DNA from 2 places in the Streptosporangium sp. OZ121 genome. Region 2 is predicted to be linked to the other one. Evidence: predicted binding sites of a transcription regulator. Region 2 holds the regulator's gene; the other holds the start of a gene.
What was found. Region 2 encodes HrcA, which represses chaperone genes, less so after heat shock. Its sites were predicted from a motif close to TTGGCACTCTCNNNNNGAGAGTGCCAA; they were not measured.
Positions count from the first base shown of each region.

Region 1: a site for HrcA is predicted at 7,834-7,860, ahead of ACTOQ1_RS36170 (FmdB family zinc ribbon protein). Genes of this name have one in related genera too.

Region 1 covers NZ_JBPXMC010000032.1:2,352-18,109, reverse strand. The annotation lists gene ACTOQ1_RS36220 (Type 1 glutamine amidotransferase-like domain-containing protein) at 1-351, shown strand, start outside; tRNA gene ACTOQ1_RS36215 (tRNA-Ala) at 511-584, opposite strand; gene sepX (divisome protein SepX/GlpR) at 642-1,382, opposite strand; gene ACTOQ1_RS36205 (GNAT family N-acetyltransferase) at 1,507-2,151, opposite strand; gene ACTOQ1_RS36200 (MogA/MoaB family molybdenum cofactor biosynthesis protein) at 2,207-2,680, opposite strand; gene moaC (cyclic pyranopterin monophosphate synthase MoaC) at 2,889-3,383, opposite strand; gene glp (molybdotransferase-like divisome protein Glp) at 3,389-4,576, opposite strand; gene galU (UTP--glucose-1-phosphate uridylyltransferase GalU) at 4,582-5,481, opposite strand; gene ACTOQ1_RS36180 (5-formyltetrahydrofolate cyclo-ligase) at 5,507-6,088, shown strand; gene ACTOQ1_RS36175 (potassium/proton antiporter) at 6,265-7,770, shown strand; gene ACTOQ1_RS36170 (FmdB family zinc ribbon protein) at 7,890-8,258, shown strand; gene ACTOQ1_RS36165 (S-methyl-5'-thioadenosine phosphorylase) at 8,572-9,381, shown strand; gene ACTOQ1_RS36160 (RcpC/CpaB family pilus assembly protein) at 9,659-10,264, shown strand; gene ACTOQ1_RS36155 (hypothetical protein) at 10,334-10,651, opposite strand; gene ACTOQ1_RS36150 (hypothetical protein) at 10,648-10,905, opposite strand; gene ACTOQ1_RS36145 (winged helix-turn-helix domain-containing protein) at 11,825-12,088, shown strand; gene ACTOQ1_RS36140 (helix-turn-helix domain-containing protein) at 12,226-13,077, shown strand; gene ACTOQ1_RS36135 (DUF397 domain-containing protein) at 13,097-13,294, shown strand; gene ACTOQ1_RS36130 (DUF397 domain-containing protein) at 13,322-13,522, shown strand; gene ACTOQ1_RS36125 (D-alanyl-D-alanine carboxypeptidase family protein) at 13,578-14,612, opposite strand.
Region 2 covers NZ_JBPXMC010000013.1:73,257-89,014, forward strand. The annotation lists gene ACTOQ1_RS23195 (SigE family RNA polymerase sigma factor) at 1-364, shown strand, start outside; gene ACTOQ1_RS23200 (hypothetical protein) at 361-1,062, shown strand; gene ACTOQ1_RS23205 (16S rRNA (uracil(1498)-N(3))-methyltransferase) at 1,240-1,971, opposite strand; gene dnaJ (molecular chaperone DnaJ) at 2,110-3,252, opposite strand; gene hrcA (heat-inducible transcriptional repressor HrcA) at 3,267-4,280, opposite strand; gene ACTOQ1_RS23220 (hypothetical protein) at 4,463-5,212, shown strand; gene ACTOQ1_RS23225 (DUF3097 domain-containing protein) at 5,271-6,095, shown strand; gene ACTOQ1_RS23230 (DUF4870 domain-containing protein) at 6,129-6,806, shown strand; gene hemW (radical SAM family heme chaperone HemW) at 6,831-8,042, opposite strand; gene ACTOQ1_RS23240 (hypothetical protein) at 8,126-8,722, opposite strand; gene ACTOQ1_RS23245 (glycoside hydrolase family 18 protein) at 9,244-10,521, shown strand; gene lepA (translation elongation factor 4) at 10,703-12,574, opposite strand; gene ACTOQ1_RS23255 (hypothetical protein) at 12,616-13,617, shown strand; gene rpsT (30S ribosomal protein S20) at 13,786-14,058, shown strand; gene holA (DNA polymerase III subunit delta) at 14,187-15,158, opposite strand; gene ACTOQ1_RS23270 (ComEC/Rec2 family competence protein) at 15,335-15,758, opposite strand, start outside.

The DNA of each region.
Region 1 (15,758 bases), on a different contig from region 2:
TGCCACTGGATGCGACAGTCGGGGCTGGCGGATCTCCTGCCGTCGCTACGCAAGACGGTCTGGGTGGGACTGAGCGCCGGAAGCATGGTGATGACCCCCCGTATCGGAGAGGACTTCGTCGGTTGGGAACCGCCCGCCGGGAGCGACAACACACTGGGCGTCGTCGACTTCTCGATCTTCCCGCACCTGGATCACGAGCTCCTGCCGGAGAACACCATGGCCCACGCGGAAAGATGGGCGGCCGGAATCCCAGGTCCGGCGTATGCGATCGACGACGAGACCGCCATCAGAGTGACCGAGGGCACCGTCGACGTCGTGTCCGAGGGGCACTGGAGGCTGTTCTCCTCCTGACACCAACAGGGCTCGCACGGCGGTCGCCGACTTTTCGCTGATCCCGGTCCGCGAAGGTCCTTCGGAGGCCGTACGCCCCTCGGAGAACGAAGCGACCTCATGGCCTCTGAACAGCGAAAAGGCCCGGTTCCATGATCTGGAATCGGGCCTTTCGTCTTGTGGAGATGAGGGGATTCGAACCCCTGACCCCTTCGATGCGAACGAAGTGCGCTACCGGACTGCGCTACATCCCCAAGACGTGGACTAGATTAGCAAACTTCCGGGGGCGCTCGCGCCATCCGGAGCGCGGGTCAGTCGCCGACCGCGCGGCGGGGCGTCTCCGCGTACTGGTCGAAGATCTCGTCGCGGTGCGCGGCCAGGTCGATGATCTCGGCCACGGGGCGCTGGGCCTCCAGTAGGGCGGCACGGCGGCGGGCGCGCTTGGCACGTTCCGCGCGGGCCTGGACGATGGCTGCGCGCCGCTCGGCGTCGATCTGGACCGTGACCCTGAGAACGGCCATGTAGGCGCCCAGGAGCACCACTGAGGGCGCCACACCCCACCAGGGGATGACCTGGACGGCCGCCGTCACCACGGAGGCGAGCAGGAGCAGCACGCACCAGAGCGTCAGACGCCTGCGCTTGGCCACCTGCTTGCCCCGGCGGCGGAGTTCCGCGCGGCGGCGCTCGGACGCGGCCCTGCCGGCGGCGGTCCTGCCGGGTGCGGGCTTCCCGGCCGGGGGCCGGGCGGGCTGGGCCTCACTCCCGGTCTCGGACGCTGCCTGGGCACCCGGCGAGGCTTCCTCGGCACCGGGCGACGGAACCTCCCCCTCCGGGGAGAGCGAGGGCTCGGGCAGGTCGGGGGAGGAGACGGGCAGGGGCTCGGTGAGGGTCTCGGCCGAGTCCTCGTCGACCGCCCGCTCGTCGTAGGCGTACGGCTCGATGTCCTTGTGGGTCTCGGCCAGGGTGTTCCGGTCGCGATGCAGCCACATGGGCACGAGCACGCACAGCCACATGACGACGATGGCCAGGTAGAGAACGACACCGCTGCTCACGGCCACCTCCGGGCAGCATGAAGACGCGCATGGTCTCCCGGCGTCCTCAATCTGCTCATGTCACGCACCGTAAGACCGCGTGTCACTATTTGACGAGCATTCGATGCGGTGTGTCGCGAGATCTTCAAACCTCTTCGTGCGGAGTGCCACCGTGGGCGGCCGCCTCACGGGCTCGCCGCCACCGTACGAGCAACCCCCTCGGGGCGTCTTCGACCGTGAGTGCGTAACAGATGTGGTCGCGCCAGGCACCGTCGATGTGCAGGTGCCGACGTCTGATCCCTTCTTCCCTGAAACCGAGCTTTTCAACCACTCTGCGGCTCGCATGGTTCTCTGGGCGGATATTGGCCTCGACGCGGTGCAGCCCGGTGGTGAAGAAGCAGTGGTCGACGGCCATGGCGACCGCGGTGGGGGTGATCCCGCGACCGGCCAGCGCCCCGTCCACCCAGTAGCCGATCTGGGCCGACCTGGCGGAGCCCCAGACGATGGCGCCCACGGTGAGCTGCCCGGCGAAGGCGCCCTCGTAGGTGACGACCCACGGCAGCGCGAGACCCTGCCTGGCCTCCCTGCGCAGGGTTCCGGCCATGGAGATGTAAGGACCGAGACCGGTCTTGAAGAGAGGGGTCTCGGGATTGCTCGGCTCCCAGGGACGGAGCCAGTTCGCGTTGCGCAGCCGCGATTCCCGCCAGACGCGCACGTCCCGCAGCCGCAGCGGCCGAAGTCCTACCGGGCCTTCCGCAAGGGTCACCGGCCAGCCACGAAGTCGATCCACGCCCTCATCATCTCCCGAAGAAGGCCCGCCGTGCCATGGGAGCGGGGGAGGCGGATCAGCGGGGGTGATCTCCGCCCCGGATCTGGTCCACGGCATGCCTGAGCACGGGAGACAGCACGCCCATGCCGTCGCGCACCCCTCCCGAGGAACCCGGCAGATTGACGATCAACGTGCTGCCCGCTTGCCCGGCGAGCCCACGGGACAGGATGGAGGTGGGTACTTTGTCCCGGTTCACCTGGCGGATGGCCTCGGCGATGCCGGGAACCTCCCTGTCGATCACCCGCCGGGTCATCTCCGGGGTGAGGTCCGCCGGGGTCAGGCCGGTGCCGCCGGTGGTGACGATCACGTCGTACCCCTCGGCGACCCCGGACCGCAGCGCCGCCTCGACCGGCTCGCCGTCGGGGACCACCTCCGGGCCGTCCACGTCGCACCCGGCCGCCGCCAGCAGATCGGCCAGCAGCCTCCCCGAGGTGTCCTCGTACGTCCCCGCCGCGGCCCGGTTGGACGCGGTGATCACCAGAGCTCTCATGGGCTCATCCTCCCAGTCTCCCGGGGGCCCGGTCTTCGAGGACCCGGCCTGCTGAGGACCCGGCCTATCGGGGATCCGGTCTCCCGAAGATCAGGCGTCCTTCGTGACGGGATGTTCCCTCCGCCTCGTGACATCCCGTCCTGGGGTGTCACGAGGCGGGATATCCCGGAGCGGGATGGCTCGAGGCGGGATATCCCGGAGCGGGATGTCAGGGGCGGGTCCAGATCCCCGTCTTGCCGCCGGTCTTCTCCTCGACGCGGACATCGGTGATCACGGCCGCCGGGTCGACCGCCTTGACCATGTCGATCAGGGCGAGCGCGGCGACCGAGACCGCGGTCAGCGCCTCCATCTCGACGCCGGTACGGTCGGCGGTCCTGACCCGTGCCGTGATCTCCACGCCGTCGTCGACCACGACCAGCTCGACCTTGACCCCGTGCAGCGCGATGGGGTGGCAGAGCGGGATCAGGTCGGGGGTCCGCTTGGCGCCCATGATCCCGGCGATCCGCGCGGTGCCGATCGCGTCGCCCTTGGGGACCTCCCCCGACCGCAGCAGCGCCACGGCCTCGGCGGACAGCAGCACCCGGCCGGTGGCTGTCGCCGTACGGAGGGAGACGTCCTTGGCCGAGACGTCCACCATGCGCGCCGCGCCGGTCTCGTCGAGGTGGGTGAGTCCGGCCGCTTCGCTCCGGTCCCGATCGTTCACAGGGTTCACAGGGGGATGACCTCCACGTCCGTACCCTCGGGAAGCTCGGTGACGTCCTCGGGCACCACGATCAGGGCGTTGGCCGCGGCCAGGGCGGCGAGCTGGTGGGAACCCTGCCCGCGCACCGGGCCGACCGTACCGCCGGGGCCGAGCACGCCGCGCAGGTAGGAGCGCTTGCCCTCTGGCGAGCGGATCGGGCCGGTGGTGACCGCCCGCACGGTCGGCGTGGGCTCCTCGGGCAGGCCCTGCATCCTGCGCAGCGCCGGCCGGACGAACAGGACGAACGACACGAACGATGAGACCGGGTTGCCGGGCAACGCGAAGATCGGCACCTGGTCCTCGCCGACCACGCCGAACCCCTGGGGCATGCCCGGCTGCATGGCGACCCGCTCGAAGCGGACCGTGCCGAGCGGGCCGAGAGCCTCCTTGACGGGCTCGTACGCGCCCATCGAGACACCGCCGCTGGTGATCACGAGGTCGGCCCGCAGCAGCTGCGCGTCGAGCTGGTCGAGGAACCCCGCGGCGTCGTCGCCGACGATCCCCGCCCGGTAGCCCTCGCCACCCGCCTCGCGGACACCGGCGATCAGGGCGAAGCTGTTGGACTCCCAGATCTGGCCGGGTCCCAACGGCAGGCCGGGCTCGACCAGCTCGGCTCCGGTGGAGATCACGACCACCCGCGGGCGTGGCCGTACGAGAACCCTGCGGCGGCCGACACCCGCCAGCACCCCGAGCTGCGCGGGGCCGATCGGGGTGCCCACGGGCAGGACGACGTCGCCCGCCCGCACGTCCTCCCCGGACCTGCGGATGGCGTGGCCCTTCCCCGCCGGGCGGCCGATCGCGACCTGCGCGGTGCCGCCGTCGGTCCACTCGACCGGGACCACCGCGTCGGCCCCGGCGGGCAGCGGGGCCCCGGTCATGATCCGCATCGCCATACCGGGACCGATGGCCTGCAACCGGCCGTCTCCGGCCGCGATGTCGTCGATCACCGGGAGCGTCACCGGGGCGTCCGCGACGTCCTCGGCCCGCACGGCGTAGCCGTCCATCGCCGAGTTGTCGAAGGGCGGCAGCGAGACCGGGGCCGTGACCTCCTCGGCCAGCGTGGTGCCCAGCGCCCGTTCCAGCTCCAGCTCCAGCGGGGCGAGCACCCGCACGGTGCGGAGGATGTCGGAGAGGTGATCGTCGACCGATTTCAGGGAGCTCATCGCGAGGCCAGGAACTCCTTGAGCCAGGGCATGAAATCGGGCGCCAGGTCGGGACGCTCGGCGGCGAACCGCACCACCGTGCGCAGGTATTCGAGCTTGTCGCCGGTGTCGTAGCGACGCCCCCTGAACAGCACGCCGTGCACCGGGCCGCCCTGGTCGGCGCCACGCCCGGCGAGGGTACGGAGCGCGTCGGTGAGCTGGATCTCGTTGCCGCGCCCCGGCGGGGTGTTCTCCAGGACCTCGAAGACGGCCGGGTCGATCACGTACCGGCCGATGATGGCCCAGTTGGACGGGGCCTCGTCGGCGGGGGGCTTCTCCACCAGGTCGGTCACCCTGACCACGTCGTCCTCACCGGTGGGTTCGATGGCGGCGCAGCCGTACAGGGAGACCTGCTCCTGGGGGACCTCCATCAGCGCGATGACGCTGCCGCCGTGCGTGCCGCGTACCTCGATCATGCGCTTGAGGAGCTCGTCGCGGTGGTCGATGAGGTCGTCGCCGAGCAGGCAGGCGAAGGGATGGTCGCCCACGTGCTGCTTGGCGCACAGGACGGCGTGGCCGAGGCCGCGCGGCGTGCCCTGCCGTACGTAGTGCAGGGTGGCCAGGTCGGCGGGCTCCCGCACCTGGGAGAGGCGCTCGTCGTCGCCCTTGGCCTCCAGGATCTCCTCAAGCTCGTGGGCCCGGTCGAAGTGATCCTCGATGGAACGCTTGTTCTTCCCGGTGACCATGAGAACGTCGAGCAGCCCGGCGGAGACGGCCTCCTCGACGACATACTGGATCGCGGGCTTGTCGACGATGGGCAACATCTCCTTGGGGGTCGCCTTGGTCGCCGGAAGAAAACGGGTGCCCATACCCGCCGCGGGAACGACTGCTTTCGTCACAGCTTCGAAGTCGGCCATAACCGAAACCTTAATGGAGGGACCTGTGGACAAGCTGACGCTGCGTGCCACGATCGAGGCCGCACGCGCCTCGATCCCCGGCGAGAAGCGGCACGCGGCCTCCGTCCAGATCAGGGAATCCCTGCTGGACCGGCCCTGGGTCCAGATGGCCGGGCTGGTCGCGTGCTACTGGTCGATCGGGACCGAACCGGCGACCCACGGGCTGGTCTTCGCCCTGTGGAAACACGGCGCGACCGTGATCCTGCCGGTGCTCCGCGACGACGACGATCTCGACTGGGCGGTGTACGACGGCCCCGACACCCTCGCCCCCGGCCGCTTCGGGATCATGGAACCGGTCGACACCCGGCGCGGCGTCGACGCCGTCAGGACCGCGGCCCTGGTGATCGTGCCCGCGCTCGCGGTGGACAGGTCCACCGGGGTACGGCTGGGCCGCGGCGGCGGCTCCTACGACCGGGCGCTGGCCAGGGTCGGCCCGAACGTGCCGACGGTGGCACTGCTCCACGAGGGCGAGCTGCTCGACGACGTGCCCACCGAGCCCCACGACCTCGCGGTCCGCTACGCGGCGACCCCCGAGGGAATTTTCAAGACCACCGCCGCGCAGGTGTGACCGACCGGCGGAACGGGGCGTGACCGACCGAGGAGCACAGGTGTGACCGACCGGCGGAAACGCCGCTGGACGCGGGGCTGAAGGCGTCGGAATCGTGACAGGGAGTACGCGCCGCTCGTGCGTGGCGCCCCTCTCGAATGCGACACAATGGTCCCCGGAGTCAGAGGGGGGACCAGATGGGACTGGACGTCTGGCTGCTTCTCGGTGCCGGAATCGTCATCGCGGCCATCGTCGCAGTACGTGTCGCCCATCGGAGCGGACTGCCCAGCCTCCTGATCTTCCTGGGCTTCGGGTTGCTCGTCGGCGAGTCCGGGATCGGGTTGCAGTTCGAGAACCCCCAACTCGCGCAGGAAATAGGCCTGATCGCACTGGCGATCATCCTGGCCGAGGGCGGCCTGACCACCACCTGGAGCCACGTCAAGGGCGCCATTCCCACCGCCCTGGTACTCGCCACCGTCGGCGTGGGGGTGAGCATCGCGGCCGTCGCGATCCCGGTGCACCTCATCCTCGGCATGGACTGGCGGACCGCGCTCCTGCTCGGCGCGATCCTCGCCTCCACCGACGCGGCCGCCGTCTTCTCCGTACTGCGCCGCCTGCCCCTGCCCTCGCGCCTCGCCGGCATCCTGGAGGCCGAGTCGGGCCTCAACGACGCGCCCACGGTGATCGCCGTCATGCTGCTGAGTGCCGCCACCTCGCCCAGCCTGGGGATGGCGCTGTTCGAGGTGCTCCTGGAACTCGTGGTGGGCGCGGCCGTCGGCCTGGCGGTCGCCCCGCTCGGCGCGTACGCGCTGCGCCGCATCGCGCTGCCCGTCTCCGGCCTGTACCCCATCGCGGTGCTCGCGCTCGCGTTCGTCGCCTACGCGGGAGCCACGCTGCTGCACGGCAGCGGCTTCCTCGCGATCTATCTCGCGGCACTGGTCATGGGCAACTCCCGGATGCCGCACCGCGCGTCCTCGCGGGGTTTCGCCGAGGGCGTGGCCTGGCTGGCGCAGATCGGCCTGTTCGTCATGCTCGGCATGCTGGCCAGCCCGTCGGAGATGCCTGCCGCGATCGTGCCCGGCCTGGTGGCCGGGCTGATCCTGGTCGCGGTGGCCCGCCCTTTGTCGATCATGGTTTCCTCGCTGCTGGTCCGGCTGATGCGCATCGACCGGCTGGGCTGGCGGGAGCAGGCCTTCCTGTCGTGGGCCGGGCTGCGCGGCGCGGTGCCCATCGTGCTCGCAACCATTCCCTGGGCCGCCACCTCCGTTCCGGACGGCACCGCCAAGTTCGTGTTCAACGAGGTCTTCGTGATCGTCATCGTCTACACCCTGTTGCAGGGGCCGACGCTGCCGTTCGTCGCGAAGCTCCTCAAGCTGTCCACCCCTGACGAGGCCCGCGACCTGGAGGTCGAGTCGGCGCCGCTGGAGGAGCTCAACGCCGACCTGCTCCAGGTCAGGGTGCCGCCGACGTCCAAGCTGCACGGTGTGGAGATCTTCGAGCTGCGGCTGCCCACGGACGCCCAGGTGACGTTGATCGTCAGAGACGGCCGGACGTTCGTCCCCACCGACTCCACGAGGATCAGGACCGACGATCAGTTGCTGGTGGTGACCACGGCCGCCTGCCGCGACACGGTCGAACGCCGGATGCGCGCGATCAGCCGCAAGGGCAAGCTCGCGGGCTGGTTCGGCGAACGCGGCACCTGACCGGGATTCAGCTACGGAATGCGAGGACTCCGACTCGCGTTTAAGCTTGTCGGCTGCGTACCATTAGCAGTCGCGCCACTAGAGTGCCAATCGGCGCGGATCATTACGAGGAGGAGCGCGTGCCCACCTACCAGTACGCCTGCACAGCCTGTAACAACCAGTTCGAAATCGTCCAGAAGTTCTCCGACGACGCTCTCACCGAGTGCCCGAGCTGCGCGGGCGACCTGCGCAAGGTGTTCTCCGCGGTCGGCATCGTCTTCAAGGGCTCGGGCTTCTACCGGACCGACAGCCGGTCCTCGTCGTCGAGCACGGTGACGTCCGCGAACGGTTCGTCGAGCTCGTCGAGTTCGTCGGACTCCTCCGGTTCGAAGTCGTCCGACTCGTCGAGCTCGTCCGACTCGTCCTCGTCGAAGTCGTCGAGCTCCTCGTCCTCGTCGGACTCCACGTCGACGAAGACCGCGAGCAGCACGGCCGCCGCGGCCTCCTGAGCCGCGTCCCCGTCCCCGTCCCCTCGAACCCACCACCCCCTCCCCCGGGCGGCCGTCCGACCGGCCGCCCCCGGCCATGGCTTCCCACCCGCTCCTCCACCGGCCGAAGCGGGGGCGACGAGCCCCGGCCCCTCCGCCCGCCGCCGGTCATCACCGGACGGCCCGCGGTCGGTTCAGCACAGCACGCGTGACCTCCGATCGACGTCCCACCGTTTTCACCGAAAGCGATCGGGCGACTACCCGGGGAAGCGGTTATCCACAGGCCGTCACCCTGGCTCCTCAGGGACCGGCCCGTGGCGCTAACCTCGGCTCCATGGTCACTCGCGCGGACATCGGAGTCATCGGCGGCTCGGGCTTCTACTCCCTGCTCGACGACGCCACAGAAGTCGAGATCACCACGCCGTACGGCCCTCCCAGCGACGTCGTCACCGTCGGCCGGATCGGGTCGCGCTCGGTCGCCTTTTTGCCCCGCCACGGCCGCGACCACCGCTTCCCCCCGCACCGGATCCCCTACCGGGCGAACCTGTGGGCACTGCGTTCCCTCGGCGTCCGCCAGGTCCTCGCCCCCAGCGCGGTCGGCTCCCTGCGCGCCGAGATCGGCCCCGGCGCCCTGGTCGTCCCCGACCAGATCGTCGACCGCACCTCGGGCCGGGTGCAGACCTACTACGACGCGGACGGCGTCGTCCACGTCGCCTTCGCCGACCCCTACTGCCCCTCGGGCCGCGCGGCGGCCGTCTCCACCGCGCGTTCCGCCGACTGGGAGGTGACCGACGGCGGCGCCCTCGTGGTCATCGAGGGCCCGCGCTTCTCGACCCGCGCCGAGTCCCGCTGGTTCAGCGGCAACGGCTGGTCGATCATCGGCATGACCGCCTCCCCCGAGGCCGTCCTCGCCCGCGAGCTCGCCCTCTGCTACACCTCGGTCTCCCTCGTCACCGACCACGACGCCGGGGTCGAGGCGGGCGAGGGGGTCACCCACGACGAGGTCCTCGCCTTCTTCGCCACCAACGTCGGCCGCATGCGCTCCCTCATCGGCGACATCGTCGCCGCCCTCCCCGAAGAGCGCACCTGCCCCTGCCAGAACGCCCTGGACGGCCTCAAGCTCCCCTTCGACCTCCCCGGCTGATCCTGCGGCCGGCGGCCCCGGCATCACCGCCAGGTGAGTCACCCGGCGAAAACCGAAAAGGGCTGAATCCCGCTCCCCCGGCCACGCCACCCGGATCCGTCGAGAACCCTCGATCCACCCCGCCCCGCCGATCGGCGGGGCATCCCACCCACCCCGGACACCGCCCCGCCACTCGGCGGGGCATCCCACCCGCCACGGGCACCACGCCACCACTCGGCGGGAATGTCCCACCCATCACGGGCACCGCGCCGCCCGACTCCCACCCTTGGAGTCAGCCATGCGCGCTCTGCGCCGCTTCCTCGACCGCCGTCACCGTCTCATCGCCACCGCCGTCGCCGCCCTCGCGATGGGATGCGCCGTGCTGGCGCTGCGCCCGGACACCGCCTCGGTGACCGTCCTGACCGCCGCCAGGGATCTTCCCGGAGGCGTGCTGGAGCCGGCCGACCTGACACCGGCCCCGCTGAGACCCGGTACGGTCCCCGACGGCGCCCTGAGGCCCGGCACGCCGTACGCGGGAAGGATCCTGACGGGTCCGGCGCGGCGCGGGGAGCCGCTGACCGACGTCCGCCTGCTCGGCCCCGGCCTGCTGGCCGCCCACGGCGAGGGGACGGTCGCCACCCCGGTACGCGTCGCCGATCCCGAGACCGCGCGCCTGCTCTCCCCGGGTGACGTGGTGGACGTGCTCGCCGCCACCTCGACATGGGACGGCGATGCTCCGGCGACCATCGCGGCCGAGGACGTCATGGTCCTGGCCACCCCGGGCGGGGAGTCGGAGCGGGGCGCGCTCGTCGTGCTCGCCACCACGTCAGCCCAGGCGACCGAGCTGGCCTCCGCCCAGGCCGGCGGGCGGCTCTCCATCACGATCGGCCCTCGCGGGGGATGAATCTCACGACGACCGGTGGAGGGCACGGCGACCCGAGCCGGGAAGCTCTGGCCGCCGTACCCCCCCGGCTCAGGGACGATCGGTCCCGGTGAACGCCCAACGCCGAGTGATCGCGGTCATCTCGGCCTCGCGCATCTGGGTTTTCAGGCCCTCGACGGTCCGGTCGCAGAGCAGCAGCGGTTCCGGGGTAGGCCAGGTGGCGATGGCGTGGAAGAGACGGCTGCCGGTGCCATACAGCACGGCCCACCCCGGCCAGGTGATCTGCAGCAATGCGGCCTCGGCGCGGGCCTCGTGGTCCCAGGCGTAGTGGGGTACGGCGGCGGCGGCCAGGCCGTCGCGGTGGCGCCCGCGAGCGGAGGCCCGCCTGATCGGAACGCGGCGGATCACGAGATCACCCGCCCCGCGGCCCGCTCCTCCTGAGCCTCCCCGGCGACGGCCTCCCCAGCGATGGTTTCCTGCCGGTCGGTCTCGGCCCGCAGGGCATCGAGGGTGTCGGCGTCGACGGTCCGTTCGGCCCCGGCGTCGAACGCGACCGCTGAGAAGGGCTCCTCCCGACTGGCCCACAGCCGCCCGGCGTCACTGAGAATCAGCCGCCAGCCGGGGATGGCCTGTTCGGGTGTGCCGGATTCACCATCGTCCATTGATTGGACCTCCATCCCATCAAGGGCCCGTCCGGTCGTTGGTAGCGGTGGACGGGCCCGCCTTGTGAAGCGGGAAAGGACATGGAGGGGTGGACCGTACGGGCCGGACGGCCGGTACGGAGCTGGAGTGAGCACCGCGCGGCACGGGATGCGGGCGGTTGTTCGCCCAAGGTGGTGCCCGATGCCCCGGGACCGAAGTGGCCGGGTTGGGTGGGGCGCGCGATGACGCCCGGCATCGGGCCGGGGCGGCCTGGTCAGAACGGCCCTGGATGGGAGCGGCGGGCGACGACGGCCGCGCACCCGGCACGATGACGGCGCCGGTACGGTCCGAGCCTGCCGGGGAGGACGCAGAACGGACACCGGCGAGACCTTCGTGGCCTGTGCCTGTGCCTGTGCCTCTGCCTGTGCCTCTGCCTGGGCCTGGGCCTGGGCCTGGGCCTGCTCCGCGGACCGCTGGGCGGGCACCGGGGAGATCGCCTCGGCCCGGCGCGCGGGGGCGCGCGGCTCGAAGTAGGACGGAGAGCGATTCCCGGTGCGGCGGGCCTCCAGACGGATGGCCATCAAGGCGCCCGAGGGCTGCGCGTACTCGTGCTCATGATCGGCGGGCTGGTCGGGGCAACCGTGCGCGTAGGGGGCGTGCCCGCAGGCGGCACACCCCATCGGCAACGGCGGTACGTCGGCGAAACAGGCGCAGCCGCTCGCCGTGGTCCGGTCGAGGACCGGAGCACTAGGGTTGTTCACGGGTCAGGACTCACTTCCTGATCAAGGACCCGTCCGGTCGTTGCAGCGCCGGACGGGTCTCGTGTTACTAGGCACGAGCAGAGGGAGTAGCAGGCTCTACCCTGGTGCACCACAGTGGAGCAGGGTAGAGCCTGAGCAGGTTGAGTAGGGCAAAGTGCAGCCCTTTACGGTACGGATCATGGAGTGGGACGAAGATCGCACAATCTGGGAGCAGCTTTACAGCACCCTTCGTGAGCGCATAGTAAGTGGTGAATATCGGGAAAGATCCGTTATTCCTAGCCTTACCCAGCTGGAACAGGAGTTCGGCGTCGCCAGGACCACGATCCAGAAGGTCTTGCGCATCCTGAAAGACGAATCCCTGATTCGCACCATCCCCGGCAAGGGAACGTATGTACGCCCACAGCACGAATGGCGACATAACGCACATAGCCCGGAAGGGTGACGAGACAGGGGGCATCAGTGGTCCTCCAGCCGTCGCGCGATTCTTACATCGCAGGCATCATCTCTCCCGATGACAACAGGACGCTAGGATTTCCGGAAGAATTTTAGAAACTTCTATTTTTCACGGAAGACTGGATCATGATGGCTGGCTCGGGTCCGACGGTACGGCAGCGCCAACTGGCATCAGAGTTGCGCAGGCTTCGTGAGCTCCAAGGACTTACCGGGGAGCAAGCGGCGCGACGAGTCGGATGGCAGCCATCCAAGATCAGTCGTATCGAGCACTGCGCATCCCGGGTGAAGGCCGCCGACTTGATCACCCTGCTGGACACTTACGGAGTATCAGGGAAAGTACGTCAGAGTCTGATCACCTTGCAGGCGTCAGCTCGTGAGCACGGATGGTGGGACGTCTACGATGACCTGCCATCCGACTACGCGGGCTACATCGGCCTGGAGTCCGACGCCACCGCGATCAGGTGCTACAGCATGCAGCTCGTACACGGGCTACTCCAGACCGAGGAGTACGCACAAGCTGTCATCAAGGCGACGATGATGTCTCAGAAACCGGCCGAGGAGATCGACCGGCGCGTCGAGGTTCGGATGACCCGCCAGGCCGCGTTGGGCAAACCCGAGCCCCTGCACATCCATTCGATCATCGACGAGGCCGCGCTCCGCCGCGTGATGGGCGATCCCGAAGTGATGAGCAAGCAATGCGCCCACCTGCTTACTCAGGCTCGGCAACCGCACGTGACGATTCAGGTCCTACCGCATGATGCTGGAGCGCATCCCGCCGTCGTTGGTCCCTTCGCAATCCTGAACCTTCCTGGCACCCAACCAGACGTCGTTTATATCGAGACGATGGCGAGTAGCATCTACATCGAAGCAGATACCGAAGTTCACCAGTACAACCTGGTTTTCAACCATCTATGCGCGATGGCACTTAATCCCGATGATTCCCTCACCTTTCTCCGTGCCATTGCGACCGCAACCTGAACGTACGGAGGATGCCGAGATGCCGGACCTGGCAGTTACCCCCGCGTGGCGCAAATCCACCCTCAGCGACGGCGGCAACGGCTGCGTCGAAGTGGCCACCAACCTGCCGGCGCTCATCGCCGTACGCGACAGCAAGGACCCGTTCGGCCCTGTGCTGACCTTCTCTCCGACGGCCTGGGACGACTTCCTGACAGGCATCCGCAGCGGAGAGATCTGACCCGGCGACGAGCGTTGAGGAGCAACCATGATCTCCCCTGACCTGTCCGGCGCCGAATTCCGCACCTCCAGCCTCAGCGGAGCCAACAACAACTGCGTCGAGGTGGCCACCAACCTGCCGGGACTCGTCGCCGTACGCGACAGCAAGGACCCGTCCGGCCCAGCGCTGACCTTCACCCCCGCGGCCTGGAACAACTTCCTGACAGGCATCCGCACCGGAGAACTCTGACCCGACACCGAGCACTGGCCGCAGGTACAGCGCCCGCGAGACCGCGACCGAGCCCTTACAGCAGGGATCCGATCTTGGGGTCGTACTCCCAGTGCCAGGGCTCGAAGGGGCTGACGTAGGCCCACTTGGGGTGAATCCAGCCGAACTTCTTGCCGTTGGTCTCCAGCCAGTTGAACTCGGCCGAGCGGAAGCGCTCGACGCCCCCGCACAGGTCGACGGCGAGGCCCAGGCCGTGGTTGCTGCGGCCCGGGATCGCCGCCAGGCCTGGACGGGTGTAGTAGACCGACTGCTGCTCGGCCAGGCTCCGGTAGCTGTCGGTCACGCACATCGGCCTGCCGAACTGCCGCTTGTACGCCTCGTTGAGGCTGATGAACGCGAGCGCGGCGTCCCCCCGCAGCTGGTTGCCCCGCTGCTGGAGGGGGCAGAGGTACGCCTGCGGGATGAGCCCGTTGGGGAACTCGCTCATCGAGGTCGCCCTGGTCGGGTCGCACCCGGCCGCCGGCTGCCCCTTCTTGTTGATCTTGACGCCCAGCTTCACCAGGGCCTTGGTCAGGGACTGCACGATCTTCTGCGAGCGCACCCTGAGCGTCTCGATCTCGGCGCCCATCTGCGCCTCCGCGAGGAGGTTGCTCGCCCGGAGTTCCTGCGCCTCGCCCGCCAGGCGCTCCCGTTCCAGTTGCAGGCGGCTGCTGTCCTCAAGGATCAGGTCACGCTCGGCGACGATCTGGGTGAGACCGGCCATCGCGCGCAGGGTGTCGGTGTCGGACTCACCGGACAGGAAACCGGCCACGTCACCACCGGTCGGCTGCTGGTAGAGGACCCCGACGAGGTCCGACAGCGGCTGCCTTACCTGGGCGAAGGCCCTCTCGGCCACCTGCAATTCCCGCAGCTTGGTGGAGAGCTCCTTCTCCGAGGTGCGGATCTGGGTCCGCCTCTGCTCCAGCGCCTTGGTCGCGGCCTCAAGATCCTTGGCGGCCTTCTCCGCCTCGCGACGCAGTTCTGTGAGATTCACCGGCTCCGCGGCGACGACGGCCTGAACCTCCGCCGGCGCCCGCTGCGCGGCAGCGGCTCCCGGCAGGAAGGAAGTCATTGTCGCGACGACGGCGATCAGACCCGCTGATCGACGAGGTGGCACGTTCGACCCCTCCGTTTGCGAACTCGTGACCTGGGTCAGGCACGCACGCTACTACAGCTGACCAAGTGCACGGGCCAGACTCTCCACAGCCGCTATGCGCCGAACACCCCATTTTGGGACCGGACAAGTCAGACTTCTTGCCGCGCGCGCTTCTTGCAGACCTCCCAGAGCCACGTCCCCTTCCACTCCGCCGAACACCCCTCGCGGGGCTCAGGTGGCGCGAGTGGCGGCGTTCGCTCCCCCCGAGGCTCAGGCGCCACAGAGGGCGGCAATGCCACCTTCCGTGGCCCTCTGGAGCCTTGCGGGCGGGTCTTTATGGGAACGACCACATCTGTCTCACCCGCACCATCCGTCCCATTTGACTCATGGGCACCATCCAACTGGCCGGACCCACTCGGGCCATCTTCCGCGTGACGCACTCCCGATTTCGCCGCGACGGGTACCCATCCCCCGTACACCCGCTCCGGCCGCAATGGCGGAGGCAGCAGCCTCGGCTCGAACATCCGGCTCCGTACGGGCCCGACCACGACCGGCACCACGGCCACCGCGTCCCCCGGCGTCTCCTCGTCCGGCGACCCGCCAGGCCTCCCGGCCCCCAGCCGCGACGCCGCACCGGTCCAGGCTCCCCCACTCCCCTGGGGGCCCTGCCGTTCCCCACCCTTCGCCCAGAGACCTTCATCTCCATGAAGCGTCTCCGCTTCCCCGGATTCCTCGGCTTCTTCCGTCTCCGCTGCCTCTGCGGCCCCCCTGCCCTTTTCGGCTTTTGCGGGTACTTCGGCCTCGCCAGGTCCCTCAGGCTCCGCATCGGCGTCGGCCATCTGGATGGCCGCCTCGTAGCCGGTGAGCTCGGCCACCAGTAACCCCCCGGCCAGAAGCGCGGGTGCCAGCATCGCGCCACACAGCACCACCGGTCGCAGGGCGCGATGCCCGCGGATGCGCTTCCGTCGCCTGTCGATCACGGAACGTGACGCTAACCTCGCCCACCACCCCACACCCGCCCACTTGCCGCCCTTTTACTCCAGGTCAGCGAAGCGATAACCCACCCTCTGCCCCCAACTCCCCCTCGGAGCGCGCAACCACTCGCCACTTTCGCTACTCTTA
Region 2 (15,758 bases):
CCATGGCGCCTGGCGCCGACTGCGCGACACCGACAAGGCACTGGCCTATCTGCGACAGTCGGTCGTCAACCGATCACGTTCGGTGCTTCGGCATCGGGCGGTCGTCGAGAAGTACGCGCCCAAGGGCATGCCCGACGCGCCGAGCGCCGAGAACGGGGCGATCGGCGAGTTCGAGCGTTCCGCCGTCATCGAGGCGCTCCGCGGGCTGCCCGCACGCCAGCGGGAGGCCCTGGTGCTGCGCTACTACGGAGACCTGTCCGAGGCGCAGATCGCCCATGCGATGGGCATCAGCAAAGGCGCGGTCAAGAGCCACACGGCTCGCGGCATGGCCGCCCTCCGAACCTCACTGGAGCAACTGTCATGACCGACTCCCCGGATGAGTACGGCGAGCTGCTTCGCCGCGCGCTCAGCGCGGAGGCGAACTCGGTCGTTCCCTCCCCGGACGGGCTGGAGGTGATCCGCGGACGCATCGAGCGGCGCGGGATCCGCCGGCTGGTGTGGTGGCGCGCCGGGGCCTCCGTCGCGGGCGCGGTCCTCGTCGCGGCGACCGTCGTCATGGTGGTTCCCCAGTTCCGCGAGGAGGTGGGCCGCCAGGTGAGGGTCGAGTGGATCAAGTTCGCCGAGTCGACCCCTCCCGTCGACGGGTCCGCCACCTCACGTCCCCCGGCGCCCTCCTCGCAACCGCCGTCCGACCCCGCCCCGCTTCCGGCCGCCAGCAGGTCGGACCCCGGCGCCACCATGCTCTCGCCGAGGCCCGCGCCGTCCAGGAGCGCGGCGCCCAGCACGCGGCCCACCTCCAGGCCCAACCCGGCGACGACGGCTCCCCGGCCGACGCCGACACCGACGCCCACCTGCCCCACCCCCCTCGACAGCCCCACCGTCGAGCCCAGCGGGGTCTTCAGGAGGTGCGAGGAGATCGAGGCGACACCGACGCCGACGAAGACGAGGCCGGCTCCCTCGGAGAGTCCGTGCTCGCCCGACGAGTGCGCGCCGTCGGGCGACGCCTCGCCTCCCATGCCGACGGAGGCGAGCACCCCGGTTCCGATCCCCACCCAGAGTTAGCGCGGTGACCGGTCACGGCGCCCCTGACCGGTTCTCTCCCCGCCACCCGCTCGCGGGGGCGGATCCCCGGGGCCTCACGAGCGCTTCCCCTTGGCCTCACACCTCCGGGACCTCACGACACGGATTCGCCGGGACCGGCGACCGCCGAGGGGCGACCGGCCGCGCACCGGCGGGATGTCACCAGCGGCCGCTGCGCGTCTGGAGCACCGCCGCCGCGACGACCCCGGCGGTCGAGGTGCGCAGCACCGTCGGCCCGAGCAGCGCCGGCACCGCCTTGGCCTCACGGAACGCGGCGATCTCCTCGCCCGAGACCCCGCCCTCGGGGCCGACCACCACGACGATGTCGCCACCGGCGGGGAGGGACAGGCCGGACAGCGGGGCGGTGGCCTCCTCGTGCAGCACCACGCCCAGCGCCGCCGCCGACAGCAGGCCGGCGACCTTCGCGGTGGACGCGAGCTCCGTCACCTCCGGCAGGTGGAAACGGCGCGACTGCTTGCCCGCCTCGCGTGCCGTGAACCGCCAGCGGGCCAGCGCCTTGGCCGCCCGTTCGCCCTTCCACTGGGTGACACACCTGGCCGCGGCCCAGGGGACGATCACGTCGACCCCCGCCTCGGTCATCATCTCCACGGCCAGCTCGCCCCGGTCGCCCTTGGGCAGGCCCTGGACCACGACCAGGCGCGGTGACGGCACGGGCACGTCGTGGCGGCGCAGCACCTCGACCCGGAGCGAGTCCCTGCCCGCCTCGGTCACCACGCACTCGGCGACGGAGCCCGCCCCGTCGGTCAGGTCGAGCCGCTCCCCCGCCCGCAGCCGCCGTACGGCCGCCGCGTGGCGCCCCTCGGGACCGCCGAAGACGAACGCCGGCCTGGCCAGGTCGGCGGGGTCGGCCAGGAAGACCGGGACGGTCATGGGCCGTCGGAGCAGGACGGGCCGGGGCGCCACGCCCCGGAGCCGGCCCGGCGCGGGTGACACGCCCCTGGGACGGCCGGGGCGGGACGCCCCGGCCGCACGCGGGCCAGGCCTCGACGCGACCGGGCTCGGGCCGGGTCAGCGGCCATTGAAGGCGTCCCGCAGGCGGGAGAAGAAGCTCTGCTGCCCTGGGGCGAACTTGCCCGGCGGGCGCTCCTCGCCGCGGAGCCTGGCGAGCTCCTTCAGCAGCTCCTCCTGCTCGGCGTCGAGGCGGGAGGGGGTCTCCACGTTCACGTGGATCAGCAGGTCGCCGCGGCCCGTCTCGTTCAGGCGCTGCACGCCCCGCCCGTAGAGCGGGATCGTCTGCCCCGACTGCGTGCCGGGACGGATGTCGAGCTCCTCGGCGCCGTCGAGCGTCTCCATGGTCAGGATGGTGCCGAGCGCGGCCGCGGTCATCGGGATCTGCACGGTGCAGTGCAGGTCGTCGCCGCGCCTCTCGAAGATCTCGTGGGGACGCTCGACGATCTCCAGGAACAGGTCGCCGGGCGGGCCTCCCCCCGGGCCGATCTCGCCCTCGCCGGCGAGCTGGATGTGGGTGCCGTCCTCGACCCCGGCCGGGATGCGGACCTTGATGGTCCGCCGGGTGCGGACCCGGCCGTCGCCCGAGCACTCCTGGCAGGGGTTGCGGATGATCGACCCGAAGCCGCCGCACTGGGGGCAGGGGCGGGAGGTCATGACCTGGCCGAGGAAGGACCGGGTGACCTGGGAGACCTCACCCCGGCCGTGACACATGTCACAGGTGTCGGGGTGGGTGCCGGCCGCCGCGCCGGAGCCCGTGCAGACCTCGCAGACCACGGCGGTGTCGACGACCAGCTCGCGGGTCGTGCCGAAGCCCGACTCGCGCAGGTCGAGCTCGACCCGGATGGTGGCGTTGCGCCCGCGCCGGGCACGGGAGCGGGGACCCCGGCCACCGCCGCCACCGGCCGCGCCGAAGAAGGCGTCCATGATGTCGCTGAACGGGAAGCCGGCACCGAAGCCCCCGGCCCCCGCGCCGCCGCCCGAGGCGAACGGGTCGGCACCCATGTCGTACATCTGCCGCTTGCTGGAGTCGGACAGGACCTCGTAGGCCTGCGTGATCTCCTTGAAGCGTTCCTGGGTCTCGGGGTCGGGGTTGACGTCGGGATGCAGCTCGCGCGCCAGGCGCCGGTACGCCTTCTTGATCTCTTCCGCACTGGCGTCACGGCGCACCCCGAGGGTGCCGTAGTAGTCGCTCTTAGCCACTTTTCGTTGACCTCTTATGATGCAGCCAGGATCTGGCTGACGTAGCGTGCCACCGCGCGCACCGCGCCCATCGTGACCGGGTAGTCCATTCGCGTCGGGCCCAGCACACCGAGCCGGGCCAGTTGCTTGTCCCCAGAACCGTATCCGGCGGCGACGATGGACGTGCCCTGGAGTCCGGTGTAGGGGTTCTCCGAGCCGATCCGCACGGTCAGCGCCGAAAGGTCGGAGGTCTCACCGAGCAGTCGCATGAGCACGACCTGCTCTTCCAGAGCCTCCAGCACGTCGCGGAGCCCGACGGTGAAGTCGGCTCCCGCGAGGTTGGCGGCTCCGGCAAAAACGATCTTCTCATCGTGCCGGTCCACCAGGGACTCCAGCAGCACTGACAGGATAGTGGCAGCGAGCGGCCGGTCTTCCGCGGGCAGCCGCTCCGGCAGGTCGGCGACCTTGTCGGGGACGCTGGTGAGCCCGCACCCGTCGAGGGAGGCGTTGAGCATCGCACGCAGATGGGCCACGCGCTGCTCGTCGACGACGTCGGGCAGCTCGACCACGCGCTGCTCGACCCTGCCGGTGTTGGTGATGAGCACGAACATCAGCCGGCGCTCGCTCAGCGGCACCAGCTCGACGTGCCTGACCGTCGAGTGGGTCAGCGTCGGGTACTGCACCACGGCGACCTGCCGGGTGAGCTGGGCCAGCAGCCGTACCGTCCGCATGACGACGTCGTCGATGTCCACCGCGCCCGCGAGGAAGCTCTCGATGGCCTTGCGTTCCGCGCTCGACAGGGGTTTCACCTGCGAGAGGCGGTCGACGAAGAGCCGGTAGCCCTTGTCGGTGGGCACCCGGCCGGCGCTGGTGTGGGGCTGGGCGATGTAGCCCTGCTCCTCCAGCACCGCCATGTCGTTGCGGATCGTCGCCGGGGACACCCCCAGGTTGTGCCGGTCCGCGAGGGCTTTCGAACCCACCGGCTCGTTGGTGGACACGTAGTCCTCGACGATGGCGCGGAGCACGGCGAGCTTGCGGTCGTCGACCAACGTGGTCACCTCCCTGCCTGCGTTCAGAGGGAAACACGAGGTTTGGCACTCTGTGTTCCCGAGTGCCAAGTGTACGGCCCCGGTGCGGAAGGCGCGATAAGCAAGAGCTGCGGATGATGACGGCAAGCCGTTGTCAAGTCAACTGCTATCGCGATCCAAGCGGCACCCATCAGAATTCGGTCATGTCCAACGATTTCGGTTCTTATCCGGGCGACGCCTCCCGCAGCCCCGGTTACGGCGGCCCCCAGCAGCCGTATGGCCAGCAGCAGTACGGCCAGCAGCCCCCCTCGTACGGTTACGCGCCTCCCGGTTACGGCGCCCCGCAGGGACCTCCGCCCCCCACCGGGAAGATCAAGCCCGGCATCGGGTGGATCGTCGGGGTCTGGCTGCTCGCCCTGGTCAGCATCATCGTCGGCATCGGCGGCTTCGCCGGCGGCCTCGTCGGCGCGGTCACCGACGCGGCCCCGACGCAGACCTTCGCCCCCGGCGAGGCCAAGACGGTCACGATCGACCCGGCGGACAAGCCGGCGATCTACGTCGCCACGGGCGGTCCCACCCAGTTCGAGTGCACGCTGAAGGGCGGCACGGGCACCCCCAGGCTGCAGAAGCCCGACATCCAGCAGACCGTCGCGGGATCCGACGGCGTCACCTGGGAGATGGGCCTGCGGGTCGGCGTGGACCAGGCGGGCGACTACCAGGTCCAGTGCTCCGCCGATCCCGCCGAGGGCACCAGGTTCGGCGTGGGCAAGGAGCTCGCCGCCGACTCGCTGGTGGGCGGGGTGGTCGCCCTGTTCGTGATCCCCGGCGTCGGGATCCTGCTCGCCATCGTCGTGACGATCGTCGTACTGGTGAAGCGGAGCAACGCCCGCAAGCGCCGGGCCGCCGCGGTGCCGGTGGGGCAGTGGGGACAGCCGGGACCCTACGGCGGGTGACGGTGGTGTTTGCTAGCGTCCCACCTGATCCCCGGCGAGAGAGGGTGGGCGGTCGGTGATGTACGAGCGTGACGTTCTGGCGGGAGACTGGCGGCGCCCGCGCAGGGGGACCATCCCCCGGGTGCCCGCGGAGCTCGACCTGGTCGTCGAGGACGCCGACGGCGGCTTCTGCGGCGCCGTGGTGGCCTGCGACAAGGAGGCCGTCACCCTGGAGGACCGCTTCGGGCGCCGGCGGGTGTTCCCGCTGGAGCCGGCCGCGTTCCTCCTGGAGGGCAAGGTGGTGACGCTCGTACGGCCCGCCGCGGCACCGCGCGGTCCCCGGCGGAGCGCGTCGGGTTCCATCGCGGTGGAGGGCCTGCGGGCCCAGGTCGCCAAGGAGAGCCGGATCTACGTGGAGGGCGTGCACGACGCCGCGCTCGTGGAGAAGGTCTGGGGGCACGACCTTCGGGTCGAGGGCGTGGTCGTGGAGTACCTGGAGGGGGTCGACCACCTGCCCTCGATCGTCGAGGAGTTCGGCCCGGGGCCGGGGCGGCGGCTGGGCGTGCTCGTCGACCACCTGGTCCCCGGCTCCAAGGAGAGCCGGATCGCCGCGCAGGTCTCCTCACCGCACGTGCTGATCGTCGGGCATCCGTTCGTGGACGTCTGGCAGGCGGTCAGGCCGCACGTGCTCAAGATCCCTTCCTGGCCGTCGGTGCCGCGCGGCGTGCCCTGGAAGGAGGGCGTCATCGCCGCGCTGGGCTGGAACGTGGAGCCCGGCGCCGCATGGCGCCACATTCTCGGATCGGTCACGACATATGCCGATCTAGAGCCCGAGCTCCTCGGCCCCGTCGAGGAGCTGATCGACTTCGTGACGGTTCCCGGCGAGGACGGCCAGGCCGTCTGACCCGTCAGGGCCGTCAACCCATCAGGAGGGGACATGAGCGAGAACCCCGAGGACCCGCAGGGCGACGACCGGACGCGGCGCATCGGCGATCCCCCGCCCGGCCACACGTGGCCTGGCCAGGGTGCCCCGCCCCCCGGCCAGGGCTACGGCGTGCCTGACCAGGGGTACGGGCAACCCGATCAGGGCTACGGCCGGCCCGGGCAGGGCTACGGGCCACCGAGTCAGGGATACGGGCAGCCGGACCAGGGCTACGGGGGCTACGGGGGCTACCCGCCGCCCGCCTCCCCGTACGACGCGGGCGGCTACCAGCCCGGATACTCCCAGTACGGCGCGTACGGCGCGGCACAGGGATACGGCTACCAGGCCCCGCCGGGCACGTACGGCCCGCGGCCCGGCAGCGACGACACCACCATGTCGGTGCTCGCCCACCTGCTGGGGCTGCTGACCTCCTTCGTCGGCCCTCTGGTGCTCTACCTGGCGAAGAAGAACGAGTCGCCCTACGTGCGCGACCAGGCCGCCGAGGCGCTCAACTTCCAGCTCACGGTGCTGATCGTCTACTTCGTCTCCTGGATCCTGGCGTTCGTGCTCATCGGTTTCGTGCTGATGTTCTTCCTCTGGGTCGCGTCGATCGTCATGGCGATCGTCGCCGCGGTGGCGGCCAACCGGGGAGAGAGGTACCGCTATCCGATGAACATCCGCTTCGTCAGCTGACCTGTCCGGGCCCGGGGTGGAGCCTCAGGTGAGGTCGCGGACCAGGGCGTCGGCCAGCAGGCGGCCGCGCAGGGTGAGCACCGCGCGGCCCGCCTTGAACGGCTCCACCTCCAGCAGCCCGTCGGCCAGCGCGCGGGCGACCACCGGGGGGCGTTCCAGCTCCTCGAGCGGGAAGCCCCGAGCGAGCCGCAGCTCCAGCATCAGCCGTTCCACCGCCCGGTCCCGGGGGCCCAGCACCTCGCGCGCGTGCGCGGGCGAGGTGCCCGCGGCCAGGCGCTGGGCGTAGGCGGCGGGGTGCTTGACGTTCCACCAGCGGGTGCCGCCGATGTGGCTGTGCGCCCCGGGGCCGACGCCCCACCAGTCGCCGCCGGTCCAGTAGAGAAGGTTGTGCCGGCAGCGCCCGGCCTCCGAGGTCGCCCAGTTGGACACCTCGTACCACTCGAACCCCGCCTCGGCCAGCATGGCGTCGGCGATCAGGTAGCGGTCGGCGGCCACGTCGTCGTCGGGCATCGGGAGCTCGCCGCGCCTGATCCTGGCGGCCAGCCTCGTCCCGTCCTCGACGATCAGCGAGTACGCGGAGACGTGGTCGGGGCCCGCCTCGATCGCCGCGGCCAGCGAGGCGCGCCAGTCGTCGTCGCTCTCCCCGGGCGTGCTGTAGATCAGGTCGAGGTTGACGTGGTCGAACCCCGCCTCCCTCGCCTCCCGTACGGCCCGCGCGGGGCGGCCGGGGGTGTGGCGGCGGTCCAGCACCGCGAGCACGTGCTCGCGGGCGCTCTGCATCCCGAAGCTCATCCGGTTGAACCCGCCCGCGCGCAACTCCGCCAGGTAGGCGGGGTCCACCGACTCGGGGTTGGCCTCGGTGCTCACCTCGGCGCCGGGGGCGAGCCCGAACTCCTCCTCGATCGCCCGCAGGATCCGTACGAGGTCTCCGGCGGGGAGCAGGGTGGGGGTTCCCCCGCCGAAGAACACGGTCTCGACGGGGAGGTGCGCGGCGCCGAGGTTGGCCCGCGCCCGTCGTACCTCGTCGACGGCGGTGTCCGCGTAGTCCTTCTGCGACGCGCCGGGACCGAGCTCGGACGCCGTGTAGGTGTTGAAGTCGCAGTAACCACACCGGGTCACGCAGAAGGGGACGTGGACGTAGAAGCCGAAGGGGCGCTCGCCGAGCCCGGCGAGCGCGCTCTCCGGGAGCTCGCCCGAGGCGGGCGCGGGGTCCCCGTCGGGAAGTGTGGATGGCACGCCCCAAGTCTGCCGCCTCCTCCGCGATGCCCGGTACGCCGAGGATCCGGTGCTCAGGGACGCCGAAGCGCCACCCCCGAGCGTCAGATCTCGTGCTCGTCCCGCACCGGCAGGCCGTACCGCCGGGCGAGGGGGTTCCACAGCTTCAAAAAGCCCCGTTTGGCGGTGGTCGCCTCGCCGGAGAAGGCGAGACCGCGCCGGTAGTCGTCGTCGCCGCTCCAGGCGCGGCCGCACCCGGCCTCCTGGCGGGTCGCCCAGGCGAGGAACGCCTCGTCGGCGTTGAACGAGGCGGTCAGGGCCCTGGTGAGGCGCGCCTTGACCGCGTCGCCTCCGTCGAGCTCGCCGGTGTCCAGCGCGTCGACCTGGACCACCTGCTCGCGGCGGGCCGCGGTGATCCGCTGGAGCGTGGCGAGCCCGGTGGCGGTGCCCTCGCAGGAGCGCAGCTGGTCGAGGGCCGAGCCGAGGCCCGATCTGGAGCCGCCGCTGTCGGCGAGCAGGGCGTCGAGGACCCTGGCCTGGGTCTCGGCGTCATGGGGCCCCTGGGGAGCGCGCCCCGCCGGGGGTGTCCCGGCCTCGGCCTCCGCCCGGTCGCCGGTCGTCGCCGTCCGGATGCCGCCCGCCACGGACGTCTCGCCGCCTCGCGGGGTGAGCCAGAAGGACCCCGCGGTGGCCAGCGACATCGCGAGGACCGTGACCGTCGCGACCAGTGGCCAGACCTTGCGATCCCCGCGTGGCGGCCGGTCCCGGCCTCGGTCCGGCGGCGGTGCCGGAGCCCGGTCCCCCGCCGGGGGTTGCCGGGGCCGCTCGTCCCGCTGGGGGGGACGCTCGTCCGGGGGGAGATGCTGCTGCCAGTCGGCGGGATCCTGCCGCCACTCCTCCGGCGGGACCCGGGTCTCGCCCGCGGGGACGTCCCGCGAGGGCTGAGCCGGTGGAAACCGGGCCGGTGAGGACTGATCCAGCGGAGGCCGACCCCCCGTCGGCGCCCCGCACCCGGGGCATCGCGACAGCCCGCGCACAGGGGTGCCACATCGGTTGCAGAACGCCTGCTGCTCCATGCCTTCCCAAGTTAGCCGAAGCATCCCGCCGTCCACCGGTCAAAACGCCGTTGGCCGTTGACGGCCAGATCCCGCAGGTCTACGATCCGGGAAAACTTAAAGGAAAGTTTCCTATAAGTTACTTATTTCAAGCAGTGGAGAAGCCCGTGCAGAGACTCCTCCGTAAAGTGCTCGCGGCAGCCCTCGCCGCGGGTCTCGCGGCCGTGGCCGTGCCGGCCACGGCCCAGGCCCAGACCCCCCGGGAGCACGGTGACCGCTACAAGCGGGTCGCCTACTTCATCCAGTGGGGCGTCTACGGCCGCAACTACCACGTCAAGGACATGGAGACCAGCGGCGCCGCCGCCAAGCTGACCCACATCAACTACGCCTTCGGCTTCGTCAACGCCGGGGGCGACTGCTACTCCCCCGACCCGTGGGCCGACTGGCAGCGCCCGGTGCCCGCCGAGCAGAGCGTGGACGGCGTCGCCGACGCCGAGGGCCAGGCGCTCAACGGCAACCTGAACCAGCTGAAGAAGCTCAAGGCCAAGCACCCCGGCCTCAAGGCGCTGATCTCCCTCGGCGGCTGGACCGGTTCGAAGTACTTCTCCGACGCGGTGCTGACCCCCGAGGGCCGCGCCAAGCTCGCCTCCTCCTGCATCGACCTGTGGCTCAAGGGCAACCTGCCCGGCACCGCGGCAGGCACCGGTGCGGGCGTGTTCGACGGCATCGACCTCGACTGGGAGTGGCCCGGCTCCTCCGGGGCCGACGGCAACATCATCCGTCCCGAGGACAAGCGGAACTTCACCCTGTTCGTCACCGAACTCCGCCGCCAGATGAACGAGTTCGACCGGCGCACCGAGCTGACCGCCTTCCTGCCCGCCGCCGCCGCGAAGATCGACGCCGGCTTCGAGGTCCGCGACGTCTTCAGGCAGCTCACCTTCGCCACCGTTCAGGGCTATGACCTGCACGGCTCGTGGGAGACCGTCACCGGCCACAACGGCAACCTGTTCAACGACCGGCGCGACCCCCACCCGGTGAAGTACAGCGTGGACCAGACCGTCCGCGACTACCTGACGCGCGGCGCACCCGCCAAGAAGATCGTGGTGGGCGTACCGGCGTACGGCCAGGGCTGGACCGGCGTCACCGGCGGGAGGAACGGCCTGTACGGCACCGCCACCGGCCCCGCTCCCGGCACCTTCGCCGCCGGAAGCGAGGACTACAAGATCCTCGTGAACAAGCCGGGCAAGCGCTACCGCGACCTGCTGACCGGATCCGTGTGGCTCTACGACGGCAACGAGTTCTGGTCCTACGACGACCCGGCCTCGCTGCTCCAGAAGGCGGCCTACATCCGCCTGAAGGGCCTCGGCGGCTCGATGATGTGGTCCATCGACCAGGACGACACCAAGGCGTCGCTCACCTCGGCGCTCTACAGCGTCCTGCGCTGAGCGACCCCCTCATACCGGGCGAGGCCGCAGGATCTGGGTCATCAGCGGCCTCGCCCGCACGTTCTTCCTCCCCGGTCTCCTCCCCCCGGGCGCCCTTCACATCTGGCCGAGCCGGTGCGGGGGCGGTGCGGGGTGGACCGAGCCGGTCGCGGGACGGGCCCGGGGTGCCTGGGGGAAGCGCCTACTTCTTGGCCTTGTCCGTGGAGGACTCGGTGGACAGCGCGGCGACGAACGCCTCCTGGGGAACCTCGACGCGGCCGACCATCTTCATCCGCTTCTTGCCCTCCTTCTGCTTCTCCAGCAGCTTGCGCTTGCGGGAGATGTCGCCGCCGTAGCACTTGGCGAGGACGTCCTTGCGGATGGCGCGGATGTTCTCCCGGGCGATGACCCGGGCACCGATGGCCGCCTGGATCGGCACCTCGAACTGCTGCCTGGGAATGAGCTCGCGCAGCTTCTTGGCCATCTCGACCCCGTAGGCGTACGACTTCTCCCGGTGGACGATGGCGCTGAAGGCGTCCACCGCCTCGCCCTGGAGCAGGATGTCGACCTTCACCAGGTCCGACTCCTGCTCGCCCGAGGGCTCGTAGTCCAGCGAGGCGTAGCCGCGCGTACGGGACTTGAGCTGGTCGAAGAAGTCGAAGATGATCTCACCGAGCGGCATGGTGTAGCGGATCTCGACGCGGTCCTCGGACAGGTAGTCCATGCCCTGCAGGTTGCCCCGGCGGTTCTGGCAGAGCTCCATGATGGCGCCGATGAACTCCGAGGGGACGAGCACGGTCGTCTTGACCATCGGCTCGAAGACCTTCTCCACCTTGCCGGTGGGGAACTCCGAGGGGTTGGTGACGACGACCTCCTTGCCGTCCTCCATGATCACTCGGTAGACCACGTTGGGCGCGGTGGAGATGAGCGAGAGGTTGAACTCGCGCTCCAGCCGCTCGCGGACGATCTCCATGTGGAGCAGGCCGAGGAAGCCGCAGCGGAATCCGAAGCCCAGGGCCGCGGAGGTCTCCGGCTCGTAGTCCAGGGCGGCGTCGTTGAGCTGGAGCTTGTCCAGGGCCTCGCGAAGGTCGGGGTAGTCGTCACCGTCGATCGGATACAGGCCGGAGAAGACCATGGGCTTGGGGTGCTCGTAGCCGCTGAGCGCCTTGAGGGCCGGACGCGTCACGGAGGTCACCGTGTCGCCGACCCGCGACTGGCGGACGTCCTTCACGCCGGTGATCAGATAGCCCACCTCGCCGACGCCGAGCCCCTTGTCGGCGATCTTCGGCTCGGGCGAGATGACGCCGATCTCCAGCGTCTCGTGGGCCGCGGTGGTGGACATCATCAGGATGCGCTCGCGCTTGCCCAGGTGACCGTCCATCACCCGGACGTACGTGATCACGCCGCGGTAGGTGTCGTACACCGAGTCGAAGATCAGCGCGCGGGCGGGCGCGTCGGCGTCGCCGACCGGGGCCGGGACGTTCGCCACCACGTGGTCCAGCAGCTCGCGGACACCGATGCCGGTCTTGCCGGAGACCTTCAGCACGTCCTCCGGCTCGCAGCCGATGAGGTGGGCGATCTCCGCGGCGTACTTCTCCGGCTGGGCGGCGGGCAGGTCGATCTTGTTGAGCACCGGGATGATCGTCATGTCGTTGTTCATGGCCAGGTAGAGGTTGGCCAGGGTCTGCGCCTCGATGCCCTGCGCGGCGTCGACCAGCAGGATCGCGCCCTCACACGCCTGGAGCGACCGGGAGACCTCGTAGGTGAAGTCGACGTGCCCGGGGGTGTCGATCATGTTGAGGACGTAGTCGGTGTCGCCGACCTTCCACGGCAGCCTGACCGCCTGCGACTTGATCGTGATGCCGCGCTCGCGCTCGATATCCATCCGGTCGAGATACTGGGCGCGCATGGAACGGTCGTCGACCACTCCGGTGATCTGCAGCATGCGGTCGGCGAGCGTCGACTTGCCATGGTCGATATGCGCGATGATGCAGAAGTTGCGGAGCACAGCGGGGTCGGTCTGGCCAGGCTGAATGCGCACCGGGGTCCGTTTCAACAGATTGATGACGATCATACGGCTGGCATGCCAGCCGTCTTCCATGGTGACATGTCCGGGTGATTGCCCGGACCAGAGCACGGCGCGGCCTGCGGTTCCTCGCTATGGTGGCGGCCCTGCTCCTCGCGCTTCCAGGGGTGGCCGTGGCCACCCTCACCCTGCAGTTTACCGGGACACCCGCCCCATGGGCGAAGACGACCGGCCACGACGCCCTGTGGCTGGGCCACGCGTGGGTCGACGGCCGCAAGACGGCCGACGACGTGCGCACCCTCGCCGCCCGGCTGCGAAAGACCGGGATCAAGGACGTGTACGTCCATTCTGGCCCGTTCGACCCCGACGGGACACTACCTGTCGGCAAATATCCGAAGGCGGCCGACTTCCTGAAGTGGTGGCGCGAGGAACTCCCCAAGGTCAGGGTGTCGGCCTGGCTCGGCCAGAAGGTCGACGGCGTCCTGGACCTCGACGACGCGGCCTCCAGGCAGCGCGTGCTGGACGGCGCCCGCGCGATCACGGCGCTCGGTTTCGACGGCGTCCACTACAACTTCGAGCCGATCGGCGACGGCGACACCGACTTCCTCGACCTGCTCACACAGACCCGCGCGATCGTGGGCGACGGCCTGCTGTCCACCTCGACCCCGCAGATCGAGCCGTTCCCGCTCGTCCGCCCGGCCGCGCGCGCCGCCACCGGCCGCGACAAGTACTGGTCACCCGACTACTTCCGCCAGGTGGCGAAGCTCACCGACCAGGTGGCGATCATGACCTACGACTCCTACCTCCCCTTCCCCTCCGTCTACGGCGGCTACGTCGTGCGGCAGAGCTCGCTGGCGCTGGAGCTCGTCCCCGAGGAGAAGACGGTGCTGATCGGCGCCCCTGCCTATCACGACCACGGCGTCTCCTGGGCCGACGAGGCCGAGAGCGTCGAGAAGGCGGCCAGGGGCGCCCGGCTGGCACTGACCTCGTACGGCAAACCGCGCGAACGGTTCGGCCTGGCGCTCTACGTCGACTTCGCCGCCACCAAGGAGGACTGGGCGGAGTACGAGAAGTTCTGGTTCAAGCCGTGAGGATTACGGTCCGAGCCACCACGGTCACACGCTAAACTGATCAGGCATCCTTCTGCCTGGCCTGTCGATTTGAGTGTCGACCACGGCAGTTGGTAGCCTAGTCAACTGCGTGTGGCGCGCCCTCTCTGCCCGCGCGCCCCATCCAACGACATTCACCGAGGCTTCTTCGTGGCGAACATCAAGTCCCAGATCAAGCGCAACCGGCAGAACGAGAAGGCCCGGCTGCGTAACAAGGCTGTCAAGTCTTCCCTGAAGACGGCCATCCGCAAGTTCCGCGAGGCCGCCGACCAGGGTAACGTCGAAGAGGCCGCCGCGCTGCAGCGCGCCGCCTCCCGCCAGCTGGACAAGGCCGCCAGCAAGGGCGTGATTCACAAGAACCAGGCCGCCAACCGCAAGTCGGCGATCGCCCAGCGCGCCGCCGCCCTGTCGGTCGCCAAGTAGCTCCACGTTTCGCGAACGCCGCACCCTTCGGGGATGCGGCGTTCTTGCGTTTCAGGCGCCTCTTCCCGGTGCGCCTCATGCCCCGCCCTGCGGCTCAGGGTGGCTCAGGCCGTCTCTCCCCGAAGCGCCTAACGCCCCGTGCGGCTGGCGACCACGGTCTGGACCATGTGCTCCAGCGCGTACGCGGGGTCGGCTCCGCCGCCCTTCACCTGCGCGTCGGCGGTGGCGGCGGCCTGGATCGCGCGGGCGAGGCCCTCGGGGCCCCAGCCGTTCAGCTGCCGCTGGACCCGGTCGATCTTCCAGGGCGGCATGCCGAGATGGCTGGCGAGCTGGCCGCCCCGGAGGTTGCGGGGCGCGCCTCCCACCTTGGCCAGCGAGCGCAGGCCCCCGGCGAGCGCGCTCACCAGCAGGACCGGTGCCGTACCGGTCGAGAGTGCCCAGCGCAGCTGCTCCAGGGCGTCTCCCAGCCGTCCCTCGACGGCCGAGTCGGCCACGGTGAACCCGCTGACCTCGGCCCTGCCCCGGTGGTAGCGCGCGACGGCGGCCTCGTCGATCGTCTTGCCGGGGGTGTCGAAGGCGAGCTGGCTGCACGCGGCGGCCAGCTCGCGCAGGTCGTTGCCCACGGCGTCGAGAAGCGCGGCGGCGGCGTCGGCCCCGATGGTGCGTCCGGCCCGCTTCAGCTCCGCCTTGACGAACGCCAGGCGCTCGGCCGGCTTGGTCACCTTGGCGACGGAGACCACCTGGGCTCCGGCCTTCTTGACCCCGTCGACCAGGGCCTTCCCCTTGACGCCTCCCGGATGGACGAGGACCAGCACGGTCTCGTCCGCCGGGTGGGCCGCGTAGGAGACGACCTCGGCGATGACGTCCTTGCCGAGGTCCTGGGCCGAGCGGACGACCACCACGGACCTGTCACCGAACAGTGAGGGTGACGTCATGCGGGTGAGCTCTCCGAGCTCCATCTTCGAGCCGGGCAGATCGTGCACCTCGGCGGTCGGATCGGCGGCCTTGACCGCCGAGGTCACCTCGCTCACCGCGCGGTCGGCCAGGAGTTCCTCGTCGCCGAGTATCAGGATCACGGGTGCCGGATCGGTTGCCGCCATGACGAGCAGCATGCCACGTCCCGGTGCCGGGTGAGCCGCCGGCAAGTCGTTCGCAATCGGAATGCAGGTGCCGCGAGGCACTCTGGAAACAACACAGGAGGTGAGAACCATGACAAACTCCACTATTCGCCGCCACGCCTGCCCCCGCTGCGGAACGTCCCTCGACGAGGGCCCGATCATGTACCGTTGCGCGCGCTGCAGCCGGTCGGTCTACGCCGCCGACGTGGACACCGAGTTCCGCCGCCCGGCCAGGACCGGGAGCTGACCCGCGCTCCTCGGGCAGAACCGGCACCCGGCCCACGCCGCCGGCCAGAACCAGGACCCGGCCCGCGCCATCCGGCCGGAACCGTCCGGCCGGAAGCAGGATCCGGCCCGCACCGCCCGGCCGGAACCGTCCGGCCAGCACCGAGGCCTGACCCGCACCGCCCGGCCAGGACCGGGACTCGACCCGCACCGGCCCCGTCCATCCGGGCCGGGCGCCACGAGCCGCCCGCCAACGGGGCCGCGCGCCCTCGGGCGACGACCGCCAGAGCCCCCTCGCGGACCACCACCGCGAGGTCTCCCGACAGGTCCGTCCGGTAGGCGCGCATGCCGAGCCGG